Regions from separate parts of the Niveispirillum sp. FG148 genome, predicted to be linked through region 2. Evidence: predicted binding sites of a transcription regulator. Region 2 holds the regulator's gene; each other region holds the start of a gene.
What was found. The regulator PhoB, encoded in region 2, activates phosphate uptake and scavenging genes when phosphate is short. The targets are predictions, from matches to a motif close to TNTCATAAAACTGTCA.

Region 1 (6,244 bases), on a different contig from region 2:
GCCGCCGCCGCGCGGCGCAGGCGGAAAATCTCCGGCGGGGTATTGTCCCAGTCGAAATCGCTGACCCAATTGTCCACCACCTCATGATCGTCCCAGGCGGCGATCCAGGGGGCGGCGGCATGGGCCTTCTGCAGGTCGGTGTCCAGCTTGTACTTGGCATAGCGCAGCCGGTAATCATCGACGGAGAAGGGGTCCGGCTGGTCGATGCGGCGCGGCGACGGCACCACATCCTCAATATGCCGGCTGTAGAAGAAGGGCCGGCTCAGGCCTTCATAGATGTAGTCGCCATAATGGTAGACGAAATCGACCTCCTCCTGCGACAGGAAGTCGAAGGCGGTGTAGAGGCCCTGATCGTAATTCTGGCAGCCGGCCACGGCGAAGCGCAGCTTCTGCGTGGGCGTGCCGGCAGCCGGCGCCGTGACGGCGCGGCCCTGCTGCGACCGGTGGTCACCGCAACGGAAGCGATACCAGTAGGGGCGGCCGGGCTCCAGCCCCGCCACTTCCACATGGACGGAATGGGCCAGTTCCGGATAGGCCATGGCCGTCCCCTTGGCGGCCACTTCCTTGAAGCTCTTGTCCTTGCCCACTTCCCAATCGACGGGAATGATGTCCGTGGGCATGCCATAGCCGGGTTCCAGCGGCCGGGGCGCCAGCCGCGTCCAGATGACGAAACCGTCGGGCCACGGATCGCCCGAGGCCACGCCCAGCTGGAACGGATAGTCGGTGAAGGTCGGCCGGCCCAACGCCAGCCGGGGTGCCGCCAGGGGGATGCCCAGGGCCGAAACAGCCAGGGCGCCCGCCCCCCGCAACAAGGCGCGTCGATTGAACGCGAAGGGGGCCGGCAGCACAGACTTCATCAGCAATACCCGTTGCTAACACCCTGCGGGCGGCACCGGAATGGTACCGTCAGGCGGATGGGACAAGAATGGATATGCGGAACCGGACTGGCCAGTTCCGTTACCCTTGCTTGTGACATTGGCGGGGGCGGCTTTGCAAGCGTCTGTTGCGTCGCAGCGCGGCCGCCCCGTCGCCGGCATCAGGCGCCGATGATGCCGCCGCCCTTCTTGGTCACAACCACCACCGAAGGCCGCGGGGGCATATTGTCCTTGAAATCGGGCCAGCGTGTGCCGGGATCGGCGAAGGTGCCCTGCTTGTTGCCTGACTTCGTGGCCTTGTCGACCGCATCCGACCCCGGATGCTGCACCGACAGGAACAGGGCCTGATCGTCGGGGGTGAAGCTGGGACCGGTCATTTCCGCCCCCAGCGGCACGCGGAAGAACAGGCGTGCCGTGCCGCGCATCGGTCCCTGCGTCTCCACAGCCCAGATGCCGTCGGCAGCCCCGCTGGTCCATTGCCACTTGTTGCCCTGGTCGGTGCCCACCCACAGCCGTCCCATGCTATCGAAGGCGCAATTGTCGGGGCAGGAGAACCAGCCATTTTCCGTGGTGGCCGGATTGAAGCTGGCGCCCGTCTTCGGATCAGCCGGATTGCCGGCCTTGATCAGGATTTCCCACTTGTACTTGTCGGCGCCATGGTCGCCGCCCGGCGGCGTCATTTCCACGATATGGCCCCAGCTGTTGGCCGGGCGTGGGTTGGCGGCATTCACGCGTGACTGCTCGGGATGCTTGACGTCATTAGGCAGCCGGTCGTCATTGTTGGTCAGCATGACATAGACCAGACCGGTCTTGGGATTGACCTCCACATCCTCCGGCCTGTCCATGCGGGTGGCCCCCAGCAGCGTGGACGCAATGCGCGCGCAGATCAGCACATCACCCTGATCCTTGAAGCCGTTGGCAGCGGTCAGCGGCCCCTGCCCATGCACCAGCGGCAGCCAGGTGACCGTGCCATCGGCATCGAAGCGGGCGACGGACAGCGTGCCTTCTTCCAGCAGCTTCATGTTGGCCTTGCGGTCGGCCGGGTTGTACTTGCCCTTGGAAACGAAGCGATAGAGATGCTCAAACCGCTGGTCGTCGCCCATATAGACGGCGACGCGGCCATCCTTGTTCACGGTGACGCCGGCCCCTTCATGCTTGAACCGGCCCAGCGCCGTCAGCTTGCGCGGCGTGCTGGTCGGATCATAGGGATCGATCTCCACGATCCAGCCATAACGGTTGGCGGCATTGGGTTCCTTGTTGATGTCGAACCGCTCGTAATGGCGGCCCCACTGATAGACCGTGGAAGGAACTGTCATGCGGTCGTAATTGCGCTGTTCGGGATGGGACTGGTCCATCTTGCCGGTGAAGTAACCGTCGATATTCTCCTCGCCCGACAGGACCGTGCCCCAGGGCGTCTGGCCCCCGGCGCAGTTATTGACCATGCCGATGACGGTGCGGCCTTCCGGGTCATCCTTGGTCTTCAGCCGCGCGTGGCCGGCGGCGGGGCCGACCAGGGCCATCTTCGTGTTCAGGGCATTGACGCGGCGGTTATATTTGCTGCCCTTCACATAAGACCATTTGCCGTCCTTGCCGCGCTTCACCTCCACCACCGTGCCGGAATGGGCGGCCATTTCGACCTCGACCATCTCCTTGGTCACGGCCTCGGGCGCGTAGCGGTCCTGGCCTTCCGGGACCAGACCGGGGAACATCAGCTCGGCCTGGGTATATTCATGGTTCACCCACAGCAGGCCGTTATCGGCATTATTCGACCCCAGCGGCAGCGGGTAGAAGGCCGTATAGTCGCAATTATAGCCGAACTGCTTCAGCTGGCTGTCGGCCGTCTGCTTCTGCGGGTCAAATTCCGGGCTGTCGGCAAACAGCGGGTCACCCCAGCGGATCAGCACATCGGCATTATAGCCGGGGGCGACATGGTGGTTGCCATCCACACCACGGGCCAGTTCCTCGAAATTGAAGCCGAATCCGGCCTGACCGCCCGCCGCCGCCTTGCTTGCCGCGGGTGCTGCCTGCGCCTTGGCCTCGCCGGTCATCACCAGGGCCGGGATGGCGGGCGTGAAGGCGGCGATGGCGCTGGTGCCCAGCATGCCGCGCAGAATCTCGCGCCGGCCCAGGCGCTGCTGCACCACCTCGCCAAAGGTCGGCTCGCCATCGGGGGAGGCGGGCACATCCTGCAAGGCATCAAATTCAGCATAGTTGGCGGGGATCGGACGGGTCATGACGGGGCAGTCTCCAAACATACAGGCGGCCGGAAACCGACCATTGCCTGCTTATAAGCCGCCGATGCTACAGTTATTTGACAGTCCGCCCCGGCATGTGCGCGGCGTCGATCTGCCACAGACCGGCCACGAAGCGCCACGGGGGAGGGCGCGGCGGCTTTTGTCACCTTGCCGGGCGCGTGCGAACTGGATAGCTTGTCGGGCTGGAATGATTGCGGGGGCTGCTGTTCCGGATACGGGTCTTTGCCGTGCCGATCCCCTGCCCGTTCGGATATGGAGCCGATGAAGTTTGCCCGTCGTGCCGCCCTGGCGGTCCTTGCCTTGAGTTTTGCTGCGACCGCATCGGCCGCTCCCGCCTCCACCACCACGGGCTTCGCGCCGGCCATCGTCTTCGACATGGGCGGGCGCTTCGACAAGTCCTTTAACGAGGCGGCGAATGCCGGGGCCGAACGGTTCAAGGCCGACACCGGCTATAATTTCCGCTGGTTCGAAATCACCAACGAGGCGCAGCGCGAACAGTTCCTGCGCCGGCTGGCCCAGCGCAATGCGGAAATCATCGTGTCGGTCGGCTTTTCCATGGCGCCTGCCGTGGAAAAGGTGGCCAAGGAATATCCCAACGTCCATTTCACCCTGATCGACGGCGTCGTGGACCTGCCCAATGTGCAGTCGGTGGAGTTTGCCGAGCATGAGGGGTCGTTCCTGGTCGGCGTCCTGGCGGCTTTGGCGTCCAAGACGGGCACCGTCGGCTTCATCGGTGGCATGGATATCCCCCTGATCCGCCGTTTCGCCTGCGGCTACGAACAGGGCGTGAAGTCGGTGCGCCCCAATGCCCATATCGTCGTCAACATGGCCGGCAGCACGCCCGCCGCCTGGGCTGACCCCACGCGTGGCAGCGAACTGGCGAAAAGCCAGTTCGACCGTGGCGCCGACGTGATTTTCGCTGCCGCCGGCCAGACGGGCCTGGGTGTACTGCAGGCGGCATCGGACGCCGGCAAGCTGTCCATCGGTGTGGACAGCAACCAGAACCACCTGTTCCCCGGCAGCGTGCTGACCAGCATGGTCAAGCGCGTGGACGTGGCCGCCTATGAAGCGTTCAAGACCACCAAGGACGGCACCTGGACGGCCGGTCATCAGCGCCTGGGCCTGAAGGAACAGGGTGTCGGCTGGGCCTATGATGAGAACAACAAGGCTTTGATTACGCCGGAGATGAAGGCGGCCGTCGACAAGGCGACGGACGAAATCAATTCCGGGACCCGCACCGTCGCCAATTATGACGACGTCAAGGGCTGCAAGTACTGATCCCTTCCCGAATTTGACCGTACTGACGCAGGCAGCAACCATGTCGGCCGCCCACCAAACCCATTCCCCCGCCTGGGCGGTCGAACTTGTCGGCATCGACAAGCGATTCGGCCCCGTCCATGCCAATCGCCAGGTCACCTTGCGCTTTGCGCCGTCCAGCATCCATGGGCTGGTGGGCGAGAACGGGGCCGGCAAATCGACCTTGATGAGCATCCTTTACGGCTTCTACCAGGCCGATGAAGGGGAGATCCTGGTCCGCGGCCAGCAGGTCGATATCCGCAATTCCCAGGACGCGATCCGTCTGGGCATCGGCATGGTCCATCAGCATTTCATGCTGGTGGAGACCTTCACGGTGCTGGAAAACCTGCTGCTGGGCAATGAGGGCGGCCCCGTCCTGGGCCCGGCGATGGAGCGGGCGCGGGCGGAGGTGAAGGCGCTGGAGGAACAGTTCGGCCTGGAAGTGCCGCTGGACGCCCTGGTCGCCGACCTGCCCGTGGGCGTGCAGCAGCGCGTGGAAATCCTGAAGGCGCTTTATCGCGGGGCCGAAGTGCTGATCCTGGACGAGCCGACGGCCGTGTTGTCGCCGCCGGAGGTGGAGCAGCTGTTCCAGATCCTGGACCGGCTGCGCCGCCAGGGCCGCACCGTGGTGCTGATCACGCACAAGCTGAAGGAAATCCTGGCCATCACCGACCGCGTGTCGGTGCTGCGCCGCGGCGCGGTCGTCGCCGAATTCACCACGGCCGAGACCAGCCAGCAGGCGCTGGCCGACGCCATGGTGGGCCGCAAGACCTCACTGGAGGTGGAGCGGGGCCCGGCCAAACCTGGGCCCGTTCTGCTGGCCGCATCGCATGTCGATGTCGTGGACGGGCGCGGGATCAAGCTGCTGGACGATGCCAGCCTGACCGTGCGGGCGGGAGAGATCGTGGGCATCGCCGGCGTGGCCGGCAATGGCCAGTCGGAATTGCTGGAAGTGCTGTCCGGCATGTCCGGCTTCTCCGCCGGTACGCTGACCATCAAGGGGGCGGAAATCGGCCCCACCGCCGGCTATGACGCGGCCGACGCCCGCCGGCGCGGTCTGGCCCATGTGCCGGAAGACCGGCTGAAACTGGCCGTCATCAAGGAATTCCCGGCCTATGAAAGCGCCATCCTGGGCTATCACCAGGATAAGGTCCTGGCGGGCCGGGCCGGCCGGCTGAACTGGAAGCGCGTCGTCGAACGCACGGCCGAGCTGATGGAACGGTTCGATGTGCGCCCGCGCGATCCGAACCTGCGCAGTTCGCTCTTCTCCGGCGGCAATCAGCAGAAGCTGGTCATGGCGCGCGAGATGGACCGGGAGCCGGACATCCTGTTGGTGGGTCAGCCGACGCGCGGGGTGGATATCGGCGCCATCGCCTTCATCCATCGCCAGCTGGTCAGCTTGCGCGACCGGGGCAAGGCCATCCTGCTGGTCTCGGCCGAGCTGGACGAGATCCTGGCTCTGTCGGACCGCATCCTGGTGATGTGCGGCGGGCGGATCGTGGGCGAGCTTTCGGCCGACGAGGCCACGGAAGGCCGGATCGGGGTGATGATGGCCGGCATCGCCGATGGCGTGACCGGTGACGAAGGGGTGACGGCATGAGTGCGGGTGCGGGTTCCGACAATCTTCCCTGGTGGGTGACGGGGCTGGTGCTGCCGCTGGTCAATGTCGTGCTGGCGCTGCTGGTCTCTGCCCTGGTCATCCTGGTCATCGGGGAGGACCCGATCGGCGCCATTTCCAGCATGCTCTATGGGGCGCTGCTGACGGGCGACGGGCTTGGCTACACGCTTTATTACGCCACCTCGCTGGTGTTCACGGCC
Region 2 (6,244 bases):
GTGCCCTCCATCGTGTTCGGTCTGCTGGGTCTGGCGGTGTTCCTCAACTTCTTCGGCATGCCGCGGTCGGCCCCGCTGGTGGGTGGTCTGGTGCTGGGTCTGCTGGTGCTGCCCACCATCATCATCGCCAGCCGCGCCGCCTTGAAGGCGGTGCCGCCGTCGATCCGGGAGGCGGCATTGGGCATGGGGGCCTCGCGTCTTCAGACCGTGATGCACCATGTGCTGCCGCTGGCCATGCCGGGCATCATGACGGGCACGATCATCGGTATGGCCCACGCCGTGGGCGAGACGGCGCCCCTGCTGATGATCGGCATGAACGCCTTCGTCACCTCGGCCCCTGGCAGCCTGCTGGACAGTTCCTCGGTCATGCCGGTGCAGATTTTCATGTGGTCGGACAAACCGGAACGCGGCTTCGTCGAACTGACCTCGGCCGCCATCCTGGTGTTGCTGGCCTTCCTGATCACGATGAACGGTGCGGCCATCTGGCTGCGCAAGAAATTCGAACGGCGGTGGTAACCATGGACAGCGTGACCCTGAACAAGCCCGCGGACGCCGCATCCACGCAGCCGGTCAAGGTGTCGGCCCGTGACGTCAAGGTGTTCTACGGCGCCAAGCGCGCCCTGCACGGCGTCAATGTCGACATCTACCAGAACGAGGTGCTGGCCCTGATCGGCCCCTCGGGCTGCGGTAAATCCACGTTCCTGCGCACCATCAACCGCATGAACGACACGATCGACATCTGCCGCGTGGAAGGAAAGATCCTGCTGGACGGGCAGGATATCTATGATCCAAGGCTGGATGTGGTGCAGCTTCGCGCCCGTGTCGGCATGGTCTTCCAGAAGCCGAACCCGTTCCCGAAGTCGATCTACGAGAACATCATCTACGGGCCCAAGCTGCATGGTCTGGCCACGCGCAAGGACGAGTTCGACGCCATCGTCGAAACGTCGCTGAAGCGCGCCGGCCTGTGGAACGAGGTGAAGGATCGGCTGCAGGAGCCCGGTACCGGCCTGTCCGGTGGCCAGCAGCAGCGTCTGTGCATCGCCCGCGCCGTCGCCGTCAGCCCGGAAGTGATCCTGATGGACGAGCCCTGCTCGGCTCTTGACCCCATCGCCACCGCGCATATCGAAGAGCTGATCGACGAGCTGCGCGAAAGCTTCACCATCGCCATCGTCACCCACAACATGCAGCAGGCCGCCCGCGTGTCGCAGCGCACGGCCTTCTTCCATCTGGGTGACCTGGTGGAGGTTGGGGACACCGAGGAAATCTTCACCAACCCGCGCGACGAGCGCACGCAGGGTTACATCACCGGCCGGTACGGTTGAGCAAGAGGCGGTCGGGGGGCGTCGTTCCGGTTCCCCCGCCCGCCACCCCAGCCAAGGCCGGGGTTCAGAATGTCAGGGGCCCCGCCTCACGATCCGGACCCCGGCCTTCGCCGGGGTGGTCGAAGCAGAAGGCGGCGCCCGTTCAGCACGCCCCCCATCCCGAGGACCCATGTCCATGTCGCCCACCGAACATACCGTCAAGTCCTTCGAGGCCGAGCTGCAGCGTCTCTCGAACCTGATCGCCCAGATGGGTGGCGTGGTGGAGGCACAGGTGGAAGCGGCCGTGCAGGCCGTGGGCCGTCGCGATGTCGAAGGGGCCACGAAAGTCATGCAGGGCGATGCCCGCCTGGACGAATTCGAACGCCAGATCGAGCATGATGCCGTGCGCATGCTGGCACTGCGCGCCCCCGTCGGTGTGGATCTGCGCGAGGTGCTGGCGGCGTTGAAGATTTCCGCCGATCTGGAACGCACGGGCGATTATGCCGCCAATATCGCCAAGCGGTCGATTGCGCTGGCCCAGTTGCCCGTCATGCGCCCCGCCGGAACCATCCCGCGCATGGGCCGCCTGGTTCAGGAAATGCTGAAGGATGTGCTGGACGCCTATATCGACCGCGATGTCGATAAGGCCGTGGCCGCCTGGCATCGGGACGAGGAGCTGGATGATCTCTATACCAGCCTGTTCCGCGAGGTTCTGACCTACATGATGGAAGACCCGCGCAACATCACGCCCTGCACACACCTGCTGTTTATCGCCAAGAACCTGGAACGCGCCGGTGATCATGCGACCAACATCGCCGAAACCGTGCATTTCCTGGTCAGGGGCCAGCCGCTGACCGCCGCGCGTCCCAAGGGCGACAAGTCCAGCTTCACCATCATCGAGCCGGAGGATGGTGCCGCCTGACATGGGCGCGCCCTCCCCGCATTTTCCGTTGACCGATAGCCACCAGGTACCCCGATGAACGCCGCCTTGAAGCCGCTGATCCTGGTCGTTGAAGACGAAGCCGACCTCGTCACCCTTCTTTCATACAATCTGGAGCGTGAGGGGTTCCGCGTCATCACGGCCGGTGACGGGGAAGAGGCGCTGTTGCTGGCCGATGAGCGCAGCCCGCACCTGATCCTGCTGGACTGGATGCTGCCGCTGATGAGCGGGCTGGAGGTCTGTCGCCAGCTGCGTCGCAATCCCAAGACCCGGGAAACGCCCGTCATCATGCTGACGGCGCGCGGCGAGGAGGCGGACAAGGTGCGCGGCCTGAACAGCGGTGCCGACGATTACCTGTCCAAGCCCTTCAGCCCGACCGAACTGGTGGCCCGCATCCGTGCCGTGCTGCGCCGGGCCTCCCCCGGTCTGGCGGAGGAATTGCTGCGCTTCTCCGACATTTCCATGGATCTGGCCGCGCACCGTGTCCGCCGCGGCGGCCGTGACATCCATCTGGGGCCGAAGGAATTCGCCCTGCTGCGCCACTTCATGCAGCATCCTGGTCGTGTCTTCTCGCGCGAGCAGCTGCTGGATATCGTCTGGGGTCACGACGTCTATGTCGAGCTGCGGACGGTCGACGTGCATATCCGCCGCCTGCGCAAGGCGCTGAACGAGACGGAAGAGCAGGATGTGATCCGCACTGTCCGCTCCGCCGGCTATGCCCTGGATACCAAGACGACGATGTGAGGGCGGGCGCCAGCTACAGGCGCCACTCCTGCCGGTCTTGCCCGCGCCGCGTGTGGTTGACCCGTTTGCCCATTCCTGGTCTATATCCGTGACGGGCCGTTGCCGGCCCGCGGCGCCGCGGATTTGCGGCTGAACCTGCGAGACCGGAAGATGGGACGCGTGGCCGTGTCGCGGCCGCCGGGGCGTCCGCGGAGTATGACATGTCCGAACTGAAGCCCTTGCGGACCCTGATTCTGGTGTTGCTGACGGCGTTCCTGTTCACCGTCGTCAGCATCGCGTTCAGCTATGCCTCGCTGGTGATCGCACCGCGCGAAACGGTGAACGCCAACATCGCCCGATCCTTCCAGGCCGGGCAGATCGACGCGACCGTCAAGCTGCCGCTTGCGAAGGAAGGAATCCCTGCCGTTTCGGGCAATGATTGTCTGATCCTGGCGATGATGGTCCTGCCCTATGACAGCGCCTGGAAAGAGGCGGTGTCGCCCTATCTGCTGGAAAGCCACCTGAAGGAAACACCGGGCATCCGGCCGGAAGAGCCCTGGACCTGTGGCATCGCCCGGCTGGGCCTGACCGAACCCGCCAGCATCCGTCCGGACGGTTACTATCATCGCTATCTTCATGGCTACCGCACGGTGATGCGGACCCTGCTGGGCTTCATGGACGTCGCCGCGATGCAGGTGCTGGTGCTGACGGCCAGTTTCCTGGCACCGCTGCTGCTGCTGATCCTGGCCGGCCGGGACTGGTTGCGGTCCGGGATGACGGCGCCGCGTTCGGCTGCCTATGCGGCGCTGGCGACCGTGATCACGGTCTTCTATGGGTTGCCCCTATATGGCTGGTGGACCAGCTATGCCCTGGGTGATCTGGTGGCCTTTCTGTTCCTGCTGACGGTGTATCGGCTTCCCTTGCCGGGTCTGTCTGACAATGCGCGCATCGGACTGTTCGCCCTGTTCGGCTGTCTGACCGCCTGGTTCGACTTTCTGACCGGCGGCCTGCTGATCGGCGCCTGTCTGGTGGCCGGTGTGGTGGCGCTGGAGTACCGTGATCGTCCGGCGTTGCTGCTGCCGCGCCTGTTCCAGTCCGGAGCAGCGTTCGTGCTGGCCGCCGGACTGTGCTTCGCCTTCAAGATTGCGCTGGCCGGCATGGTTTTCGGGGGGGACGAGGCGGCTGTGTTCGGCCGGACGCTGAGTCATCGTTTCGGCGGTTCGATCCTGGCCGAACTGTCACCGCATCTGGCCGAACGTTATCGGGCCATCGGGCTGGACCCCGCCGTGGTCGACGGGTCCGTCCTGTTGCGCATCGTCATGATGGGCGTGGCCCTGCTGCATGCCAGCTTCGGCCTGGCCTATGGTTCCACGCCCATCGGCGCCGGCCTGCTGCTTCTGTCGCTGGGCATTGTCGGGCTGCATCTGATCAGGCTCTGGCGGTCGCCGGCCGCTCCTGGCCGCTGTGCCGATCTGCTGCTGGCTGGATCCGTGCTGATCCTGCCTTGCTGGTACCTTCTGTTCATCAACCATTCCATCCTGCACGCCATCTGGATGGTCAGGCCGCTGGTCTGGCTTCTGGCCGTGCCGGTGATGCTGACGACCATGTGGTGGGTGGCGAAGCGTCGACAGGCCCCCTGACGCCCGCTGTCAGCCGGCGGGCACCAACACCAGCGCAGCCAGCGGCGGCAGCGCGATCGCTGCGCTGAAGGGCTGGCCATCCCAGGGCAGAGCTTCGGCGGTGACGGTGCCCGCATTGCCGATGCCGCTGCCGGCATAGCAGCCGGCATCGCTGTTCAGCGCTTCACGCCACAGGCCCGGTCGCGGCAGGCCTACCCGGTATTGTTCGCGCGGCACCGGTGTGAAATTCACCAGAGTCACGGCCACCGCGTCCTCCGCGAGGCCATGACGGCTGTAGGCCAGCACGCTTTCATCCGCCGATCCGCCCTTGATCCAGCGGAATCCTTCGGGCTCGCAATCCCGCTCATGCAGGGCCGGGGTGTTACGGTAGAGATGGTTCAGATCGCGGACCAGATCGCGCACGCCCCGGTGCCAGTGGCCGCCCTGGGGATCGTCCAGAAGATGCCAGTCCAGCTCGCCGTCATGGTTCCATTCCCGGCCTTGCGCGAATTCACCCCCCATGAACAGCAGCTTCTTGCCCGGATGGGTCCACATGAAGCTGAAATAGGCGCGCAGATTGGCGAATTTCTGCCAATCATCGCCCGGCATCCGGGCCAGCAGCGAGCCCTTGCCATGCACAACCTCGTCATGGCTGAGCGGCAGGATGAAGTTCTCGGAAAAGGCGTAGAGCAGGCCGAAAGTCAGGTTGTCATGGTGATGACGGCGGTGGATCGGGTCATGGGACATGTATTTCAGGGTGTCATGCATCCAGCCCATGTTCCATTTGTAGCCGAAGCCCAGACCGCCCAGATATGCCGGCTTCGACACGCCGGGCCAGGCCGTTGATTCCTCCGCAATGGTGATGGCGCCGCCGCCCTGGCCCTCTTCATCGCCATAGACCAGCGCGTTCATGCGGCGCATGAAGTCGATGGCTTCCAGGTTCTCCCGCCCGCCATGCGGGTTGGGGATCCATTCACCTTCCTTGCGGCTGTAATCCAGGTACAGCATGGAGGCGACGGCATCCACGCGCAGGCCGTCGATATGGTAATGGCGCAGCCAGAACAGGGCATTGGCGATCAGGAAATTCGTCACCTCGTTGCGGCCGAAATTGTAGATGGCCGTGTTCCAGTCGGGGTGATAGCCCTGGCGCGGGTCGGCGTGGTCGTAAAGGTGGGACCCGTCGAACTGGTAGAGACCGTGCGCATCGGTGGGGAAGTGGCCCGGCACCCAGTCAATGATCAGGCCAATTTCCGCCCGATGGCATTCATCGACGAAGGCCTGGAAATCGGCGGGTGTTCCGAATCTGGCCGTTGGCGCGTAAAGCCCCAGTGCCTGATAGCCCCACGACCCGTCAAACGGATGCTCATGCACAGGCATCAGTTCGATATGGGTGAAGCCCATCTCCTGCACATAAGGGATCAGGCGGGCCGCCAGCTCGCGCCAGTTCAGATAGAAGCCATTGTCCGGCCGCTGCCAGGAACCGGGATGCAGCTCATAGATGGCGATGGGGGCGGACCGGGCATTGCGCGCGGCGCGCTTGCCCAGCCACTCCCCATCTTCCCAGGCGTGCCGATCGACGCGCGCCACGATGGACGCCGTGGCCGGCCGGAATTCGGCGGCCAGCGCAAAGGGATCGGCCTTCAGCGGCAGCAAATGGCCGT
Region 3 (6,244 bases), on a different contig from region 2:
CGCGCGCTATCTTGAAGATTACGCCCCCGGCCTGGTGCTGGAATTTGGCGACCGTCTGGTCACGGCGGAGGAAATCGTGGCCTTCGCCCGGGAATATGACCCGCAGCCCTTCCATCTGGATGAGGGGGAGGGGCGCAAGACCCATTTCGGCGGGCTGGTCGCCAGCGGCTGGCAGACGGCGGGTTTCATGATGCGGATGATGGTCGACAATATGCTGTCGCCGGAAACCTCGCTGGGATCGCCCGGCCTGGACGGTCTGCGCTGGCTGAAGCCCGTGCGACCCGGTGATCGCCTGCGGGTGCGGGCCACGATCGAAGAGGTGAAGCGTTCGCGCTCTCGACCTGAAATGGGAACGGTTAAGCAACTGACCGAAGTTATCAATCAGAATGGTGAAGTCGTGATGTCGATGATTTCCATCGGCATGGTTCGGGCGCGTGATAAGGCAGGCGAGCAGACGGGTTAACTCGTTAACCCGCTATCCCTGTTTCGTGAAACACTATCCTTGTGCGCCGCAATACTCTGCCAGGGAAGGTGAACCGCGTTCTACGGTTCCAATCGGTTGGGATTTGTCTTATCCTGTCCCGGTTTCGGTGTAATGGGAGCCATCATGGCGCGCGACGTGATTGATTTTTCACCGGGTGAATGGGTCGAGGAGCTGCAGCCGCCGAAAAGGCGATTCCAGATTATGGCGATCCATGCCAAGCCGGGGATCAAGGCACCGAACGTGGAATTGGCCATTGATGGCAATCCCGTACACCGTATCAGCCTGTCAATTTTCGCCCTGGCCGATATTCATCGTTTCCGCCGGGTCCGCTGACGGTCGTTCCGGACCTCAGCGGTCCGGCCGGCCCTTCACCAGACGCCAAATCATGCGGGTCAGATAGATACCCACGGCCCCGAACACGACGATCTTGGACAGGGGCTCCACATAGATCTCGACCCGCGCATACTGGCTTTCCAGGCCATACCCCGCGGCGGTCAGCACACTGGTCCAGATCAGCGATCCGATCGTCGTCAGCAGCAGGAAGGTGGGCATGGGCATGGCGGCCATGCCCGCGGGGACCGAGATCAGGGTGCGGATGGCCGGGATCAGGCGGCCGATCAGCACGGCCTTCGGCCCGTGATGGGCGAACCAACCAAAGGCTTTTTCGACATCGGGCGGGTCCATGGTCATGATGAAGCCGAATCGTGCCGACAGGGCGACCAGACGGTCATGCCCGAATATCCGGCCGATATAATACCAGGGCAGCCCCCCCAGCACCGATCCCGCCGTTCCGACCAGCACGACGATGACGGGATTCATCTTGCCCTGTGCGGCCAGGAAACCGCCCAGCGGCATGATCAATTCCGAAGGAATGGGTGGAAAGACGTTTTCCAGGAACATCAGCAGCAGAAGGCCAGCATAGCCCATCTGCTCCACGATCCCCAAAAGGCTGTCGAACATCTGTGGATTTCCGTTTTTTGACTGCGCCTGCCTGCGCGTTTGTGCCGACCTGTAGCGCATCAGCCCCCAACGCGCCATGACAAAGCCGGGCTCTGTTTCTGTCCGATAGGTTAATGTCGACGCATGCATTCCAAGTCGGCCTAATCCAGATGGTCTATTCCTTAGGGGCAAATTTCAGTTATCATGTGCATATTGAGGTTCAACGACCGAAAAGGCCCGCCAGCCCAAGAAGGAACTGGCATGGATGCCGTCGGTTCGGGTAGGAAACCTTCGTTGGTCCGGTTTCGTTTGGAAACGGACCAGACAGGAGAGTGGCGATGGTATTGTCCAGGCGTACGGCGGAGCCCCCCCGGCCGGGTGAATGGCTGGAAGAGCTGAAGCTGCCGCGGCGGCGTCTGCTGGTGCATGCTGTGCATCAGCATGCGGCGCGTCCGGTCCATGTCGAATTTCTGGTGGATGGGCGCAGCAGCGACCGTCTGTCGTTGGCGCTGGAGGTTGTGCTGGACGCCACGCGCTTCCGCCGCCTTGGCGTCAGCCAGCACGCGGCCTGACCATCGGATCAGGATATCAGGCGCCGCCACCGGCCTTTCAGGCCGGTGGCGGCGTTTTGACTCCGTCTTGCAGGCTGGCATCTGTCCATGGCCCGTTCAGGGCCGCTTCACATCCGCCCCGTCATCAGGCAGGCCGAACCAGCGGGCGGCGGCCCGCGCCGCCTCCGTGAAGCTGGGGCTGACAGGGCCGGTGGCCGGGTCGACCAGCATCAGGTTCACCGGCAGGCCGAACTCTTCGACCTCCATCTGGTCGGCATCGCGCCAGACGCGCCCGTCATGCGCCAGATATTGCCGGGCCTGGGTCCGCTGCAACAGCGGCCTGATATCACCCGACCAGGGGAAGACCGGCTTTCCCAGCGCCGTGGCGAAACCCATCTCATAGGCCGTGCCGTCATCGACGGACGGTCCCCGGAACGGCATGCAGTTGGCGATGACACCATCGGCCGCGCGGATCAGATCCAGGTTCGCCGCGCGGATGCGGGCGGCAAAGGCGGTGCCGCTTTCGCTGTCGGCCGGGACCAGCGCGTTGTCGGTTGGAAACACGCCTTCCAGGCCCAGTTCCTCGCAGATGGACTTCATCGACGCGGCGGCGGCCATCGGGTCGGGCAGGAACACGTCCGGCCCGGCCAGATAAAGGCGGGGGGTGCCGCCCGCGCTCACTTCACCGCCCCCAGCCTGGTCGGGTCGATCTTGAAGATGGCAAAGCCGTCCTTGCCCGGACCCTGGTAGGACAGGGCCGGCTGTTCGGCCAGCAGTTCCTGGGCGATGGGCGAGCTTTCATAGATCAGATTGACGCTGGCCGGCATGGGGGCCAGACGGAAGCTGCCATCGGTGGACGGTTCGATCACACCCTTGGACCGCACATAATCAATGATGGCCGACTGCACGGTGTCGGGCGACTGGTAGATGACGGACTTGCCGTCCAGCCCCGGGAATTCGCCACCGCCATTGGCGCGGTAATTATTGGTGACGACGACGAACATCTGCTTGTCATCAATCGGCTTGCCCTGGAAGGTCAGGTCCTTGATGCGGTGGGCATTCTCGTTCACCAGCTTGCCGTCGCGGCCGAACCGCTCTGGCTGGGTGACGTCGATCGTGTAATTGACTCCGTCGATGATGTCGAACACGTAAGACGGCACCTTCTGGTTCACCAGCGCCTGCGGCTCCGTGCTTTTCGGATTGATGACAGCCAGCGCGCGGGAGGCCATTTCCAGCCAGTCGCGCACCTGCGCGCCGGTCAGTTTCACGGCCGCGATCTGGTTGGGATAGAGATAGAGGTCAGCGACATTGCGGATCGACATCTCGCCCGCCGGGATGTCGGTGTAGAAGCCGACGCCGGGACGCCCGCCCGACTTGAACGGTGCGGCGGCCGACAGGATCGGCAGACTGGCATGTTCAGTCCCGGCCAGGGCCTTGGCCACATAATCGCGCTGGGCCTTGGCCACCAGTTCCACGCCGGCGCTGTCGCCCAGGAAGGAGAAGTAAGTGTGGATGCGACCCGTGGTGCGGCCGACGGCGCGCCGGACATAGGCTAGCGTCCCCTCGTGCGAGGGGCTCAGCAGCGCCTTGATCTCCGGGTCGGGCTCGGTTGCGACGGTGCGGCCGTCCTGCCTGTCCTGGATCGGCTTCAGGGCGCCCGTGCCGCCCAGCACAGTCCAGCCCTTGCCCTTGCTTTCCAGCGACAGGGTGATGACGCCCAGATGACTGCCGTAATATCCGGCCATCACCACGGGCTTGCCATTCACGGTGCCCTGCTTCAGGTCGGCCTTGGGCAGACCGTCATAGTCCTTGCTGGGGAACAGGCGGTGGCTGTGGCCGGTCACCACGGCATCGACACCGGGGATTTCCGTCAGATAGTTGGCGGCGTTCTCCTCCCCGCCCTCCCGGTTCAGGAAGGTCAGACCGGTATGGGCGACGATGATGATGATGTCGGCGCCCTTCTTCTTCATTTCCGGCACATGGATCTTCGCCATGTCGACCATGTCGCGCGTGGTGACGCGGCCTTCCAGCTTGTCCTTGTCCCAGATCATGATTTGGGGCGGCAGCAGACCCAGCAGGCCGATCTTGATCGGGTGCTTCTTGCCCTGCGCATCCACGACCTGCCGGTCCAGGATGGCATAGGGCTGGAACATCATCTGCTCGCTGCCGGCCTTGAACACATTGCCCGACAGGACGGGGAACTTGGCCGTGGAATAGACACTTTGCAGGGTCTCCAGGCCGTAATTGAATTCGTGGTTGCCAAGGGCCGCCGCGTCATAGCCCAGCAGGTTCATCACGGCGATGGCCGGGTGGGCGGCCTGGTCCGGCTTCACGCCACGTTCACGCACCACCCACTCGCCCATCGGCGTGCCCTGGATCAGGTCGCCATTGTCCACCAGGATCGTGTTGGGATTGGCCTGCCGCGCCGCCCGGATCAGCGGCGCCACCCGGACCAGGCCGACACCCGCATCCGTCTTGTCCGCGTAATAATCATAGTCTTCCAAATACATATGCAGGTCGGTGGTCGACAGGACCTGCAGTTCGACCTTTTCCTGGGCGGCGGACAGCCCGGCCGTGCCCAGGAAAAGGGCCCCGGCCAGAATCAGACCGATGCGGATTTGACGAATCACGGTGCACACTCCATGCGAACAGGAACCCAGGCCACAGTGCGACGCAGCAATGAATGTCATTTGCGAATGGGAACGGTAGCCCATCATTCCCCGACCGGCGCGCTGCATCGCAAAACTGTGGCGGTAATGATACGCTGATCAAGATATAGCCGTTCGGAGCGTTCCAGTCATAGCTCGACAGGTGCCTGTCACATAACTGTAATTTATTCGTTGCAGAAGCGTCACGGGCATCTGTTGTTGTCCGCGCAATCCGGTCCGGCTTATTGGGGGCTCTTAATGACCATCGAGAATAAGAAGGCGGCGGCCGTGCTGCGCCGTCACCTGTCTGTTTTGAAATTCGGCGCTGGTGTCGCCGCTCTGGCTGTTGCATCCGCCTGGACGGTGCCGGCCATTGCGCAGCAGACCACCTCGTCCATGACCGGTGAAATCCTGACCGCTGCCGGCACGCCGGCTGCCGGTGCGCAGGTGGTGATCGTTCATGCCCCGTCCGGCACCCGTTCGGTCACGACGGTGAACGACCAGGGGCGCTTCCAGGCCGGTGGCCTGCGCGTCGGCGGCCCCTATACCGTTACCATCACGGCACCGGGCGCGCAGCCGCAGATCCTGGAAGGCATCTTCGTCGCTCTGGGCGAGCCGTACAGCCTCGACCTGATGCTGGGCGAAAAGATCGAAGAGATCGTCGTCTCCGGTGAGCGTATCGCCGCCAAGACCGTCGGCGTCGGCACCAATTACGGCGAGAAGCAGATCGCCAATGCGCCGTCGATCAGCCGCGACCTGAAGGACATCGTCCGCAACGACCCGAAGGTCTTCATCGACGTCACCAATTCCAACGCCATCCAGATCGCTGGTACCAACGGGCGGTTTAACAGCCTGACCATCGATGGCGTGAAGCAGAACGACGATTTCGGCCTGAACAATGGTGGCTATCCGACCCAGCGCTCGCCGCTGTCGATCGAAGCCGTTGACGGCCTGTCCGTGCTGACCGCGCCTTATGATGTCGAATATTCCGGCTTCCAGGGCGGCACGATCAACGTTGTGACCAAGTCCGGTTCCAACGATCCGCACGGCTCCTTCTACTATTTCTATGGCGACGAGAGCCTGTCGGGCGACAAGAGCAAGGACCGCAGCGGTCTGATCAGCCCGTACAAGGAGACCACCTGGGGTGGCTCGCTGGGCGGCGCCCTGATCCAGGACAAGCTGTTCTTCTATGTGAACTATGAGAAGTACACCAACAAGGCGCCGGTGATTTTCGGCACCTCCGACAGCGGTCTGGGCAATCCGATCACGGGCGTCACCTCGGCCCAGGTCGAGCAGATCCGCAACATCGCCAAGACCGTCTATGGTTACGATACGCTGGGTCTGGCTTCGGGCAACCTGCCGGAAGCCGACGAGAAGATCCTGACCAAGCTGGACTGGAACATCAACGACAGCCACCGCGCGTCGTTCGCCTATCAGCGCAACGAGGGCAACAACGTCGTCGACGCGTCGTCGAGCCAGAGCAATCGCACGCTCTCGCTGATGTCGAACTTCTATGACCGCACCCAGATCATGAACAGCTACTCGTTCCAGCTGTTCTCCGACTGGACCTCGGACTTCTCCACCGAAGTGAAGCTGGCCCGCAAGGACGTGGAATCGCTGCG

Region 1: a site for PhoB is predicted at 3,177-3,192, ahead of ACODTW_RS07655 (PhoX family protein). Genes of this name have one in related genera too.
Region 3: a site for PhoB is predicted at 4,791-4,806, ahead of ACODTW_RS19485 (bifunctional 2',3'-cyclic-nucleotide 2'-phosphodiesterase/3'-nucleotidase). Genes of this name have one in related genera too.

What each region holds. Positions count from the first base shown of each region.
Region 1 covers NZ_JBMDKJ010000005.1:169,935-176,178, forward strand. Annotated here, with positions in the region: gene ACODTW_RS07650 (alkaline phosphatase D family protein) at 1-857, opposite strand, end outside; gene ACODTW_RS07655 (PhoX family protein) at 1,037-3,109, opposite strand; gene ACODTW_RS07660 (BMP family lipoprotein) at 3,392-4,408, shown strand; gene ACODTW_RS07665 (ABC transporter ATP-binding protein) at 4,449-6,026, shown strand; gene ACODTW_RS07670 (ABC transporter permease) at 6,023-6,244, shown strand, end outside.
Region 2 covers NZ_JBMDKJ010000013.1:92,858-99,101, reverse strand. Annotated here, with positions in the region: gene pstA (phosphate ABC transporter permease PstA) at 1-516, shown strand, start outside; gene pstB (phosphate ABC transporter ATP-binding protein PstB) at 519-1,322, shown strand; gene phoU (phosphate signaling complex protein PhoU) at 1,498-2,223, shown strand; gene phoB (phosphate regulon transcriptional regulator PhoB) at 2,278-2,985, shown strand; gene ACODTW_RS15280 (hypothetical protein) at 3,186-4,604, shown strand; gene glgB (1,4-alpha-glucan branching protein GlgB) at 4,614-6,244, opposite strand, start outside.
Region 3 covers NZ_JBMDKJ010000021.1:1,798-8,041, forward strand. Annotated here, with positions in the region: gene ACODTW_RS19460 (MaoC family dehydratase) at 1-463, shown strand, start outside; gene ACODTW_RS19465 (hypothetical protein) at 608-817, shown strand; gene ACODTW_RS19470 (DedA family protein) at 833-1,444, opposite strand; gene ACODTW_RS19475 (hypothetical protein) at 1,762-1,995, shown strand; gene ACODTW_RS19480 (nucleoside 2-deoxyribosyltransferase) at 2,092-2,655, opposite strand; gene ACODTW_RS19485 (bifunctional 2',3'-cyclic-nucleotide 2'-phosphodiesterase/3'-nucleotidase) at 2,652-4,604, opposite strand; gene ACODTW_RS19490 (TonB-dependent receptor) at 4,881-6,244, shown strand, end outside.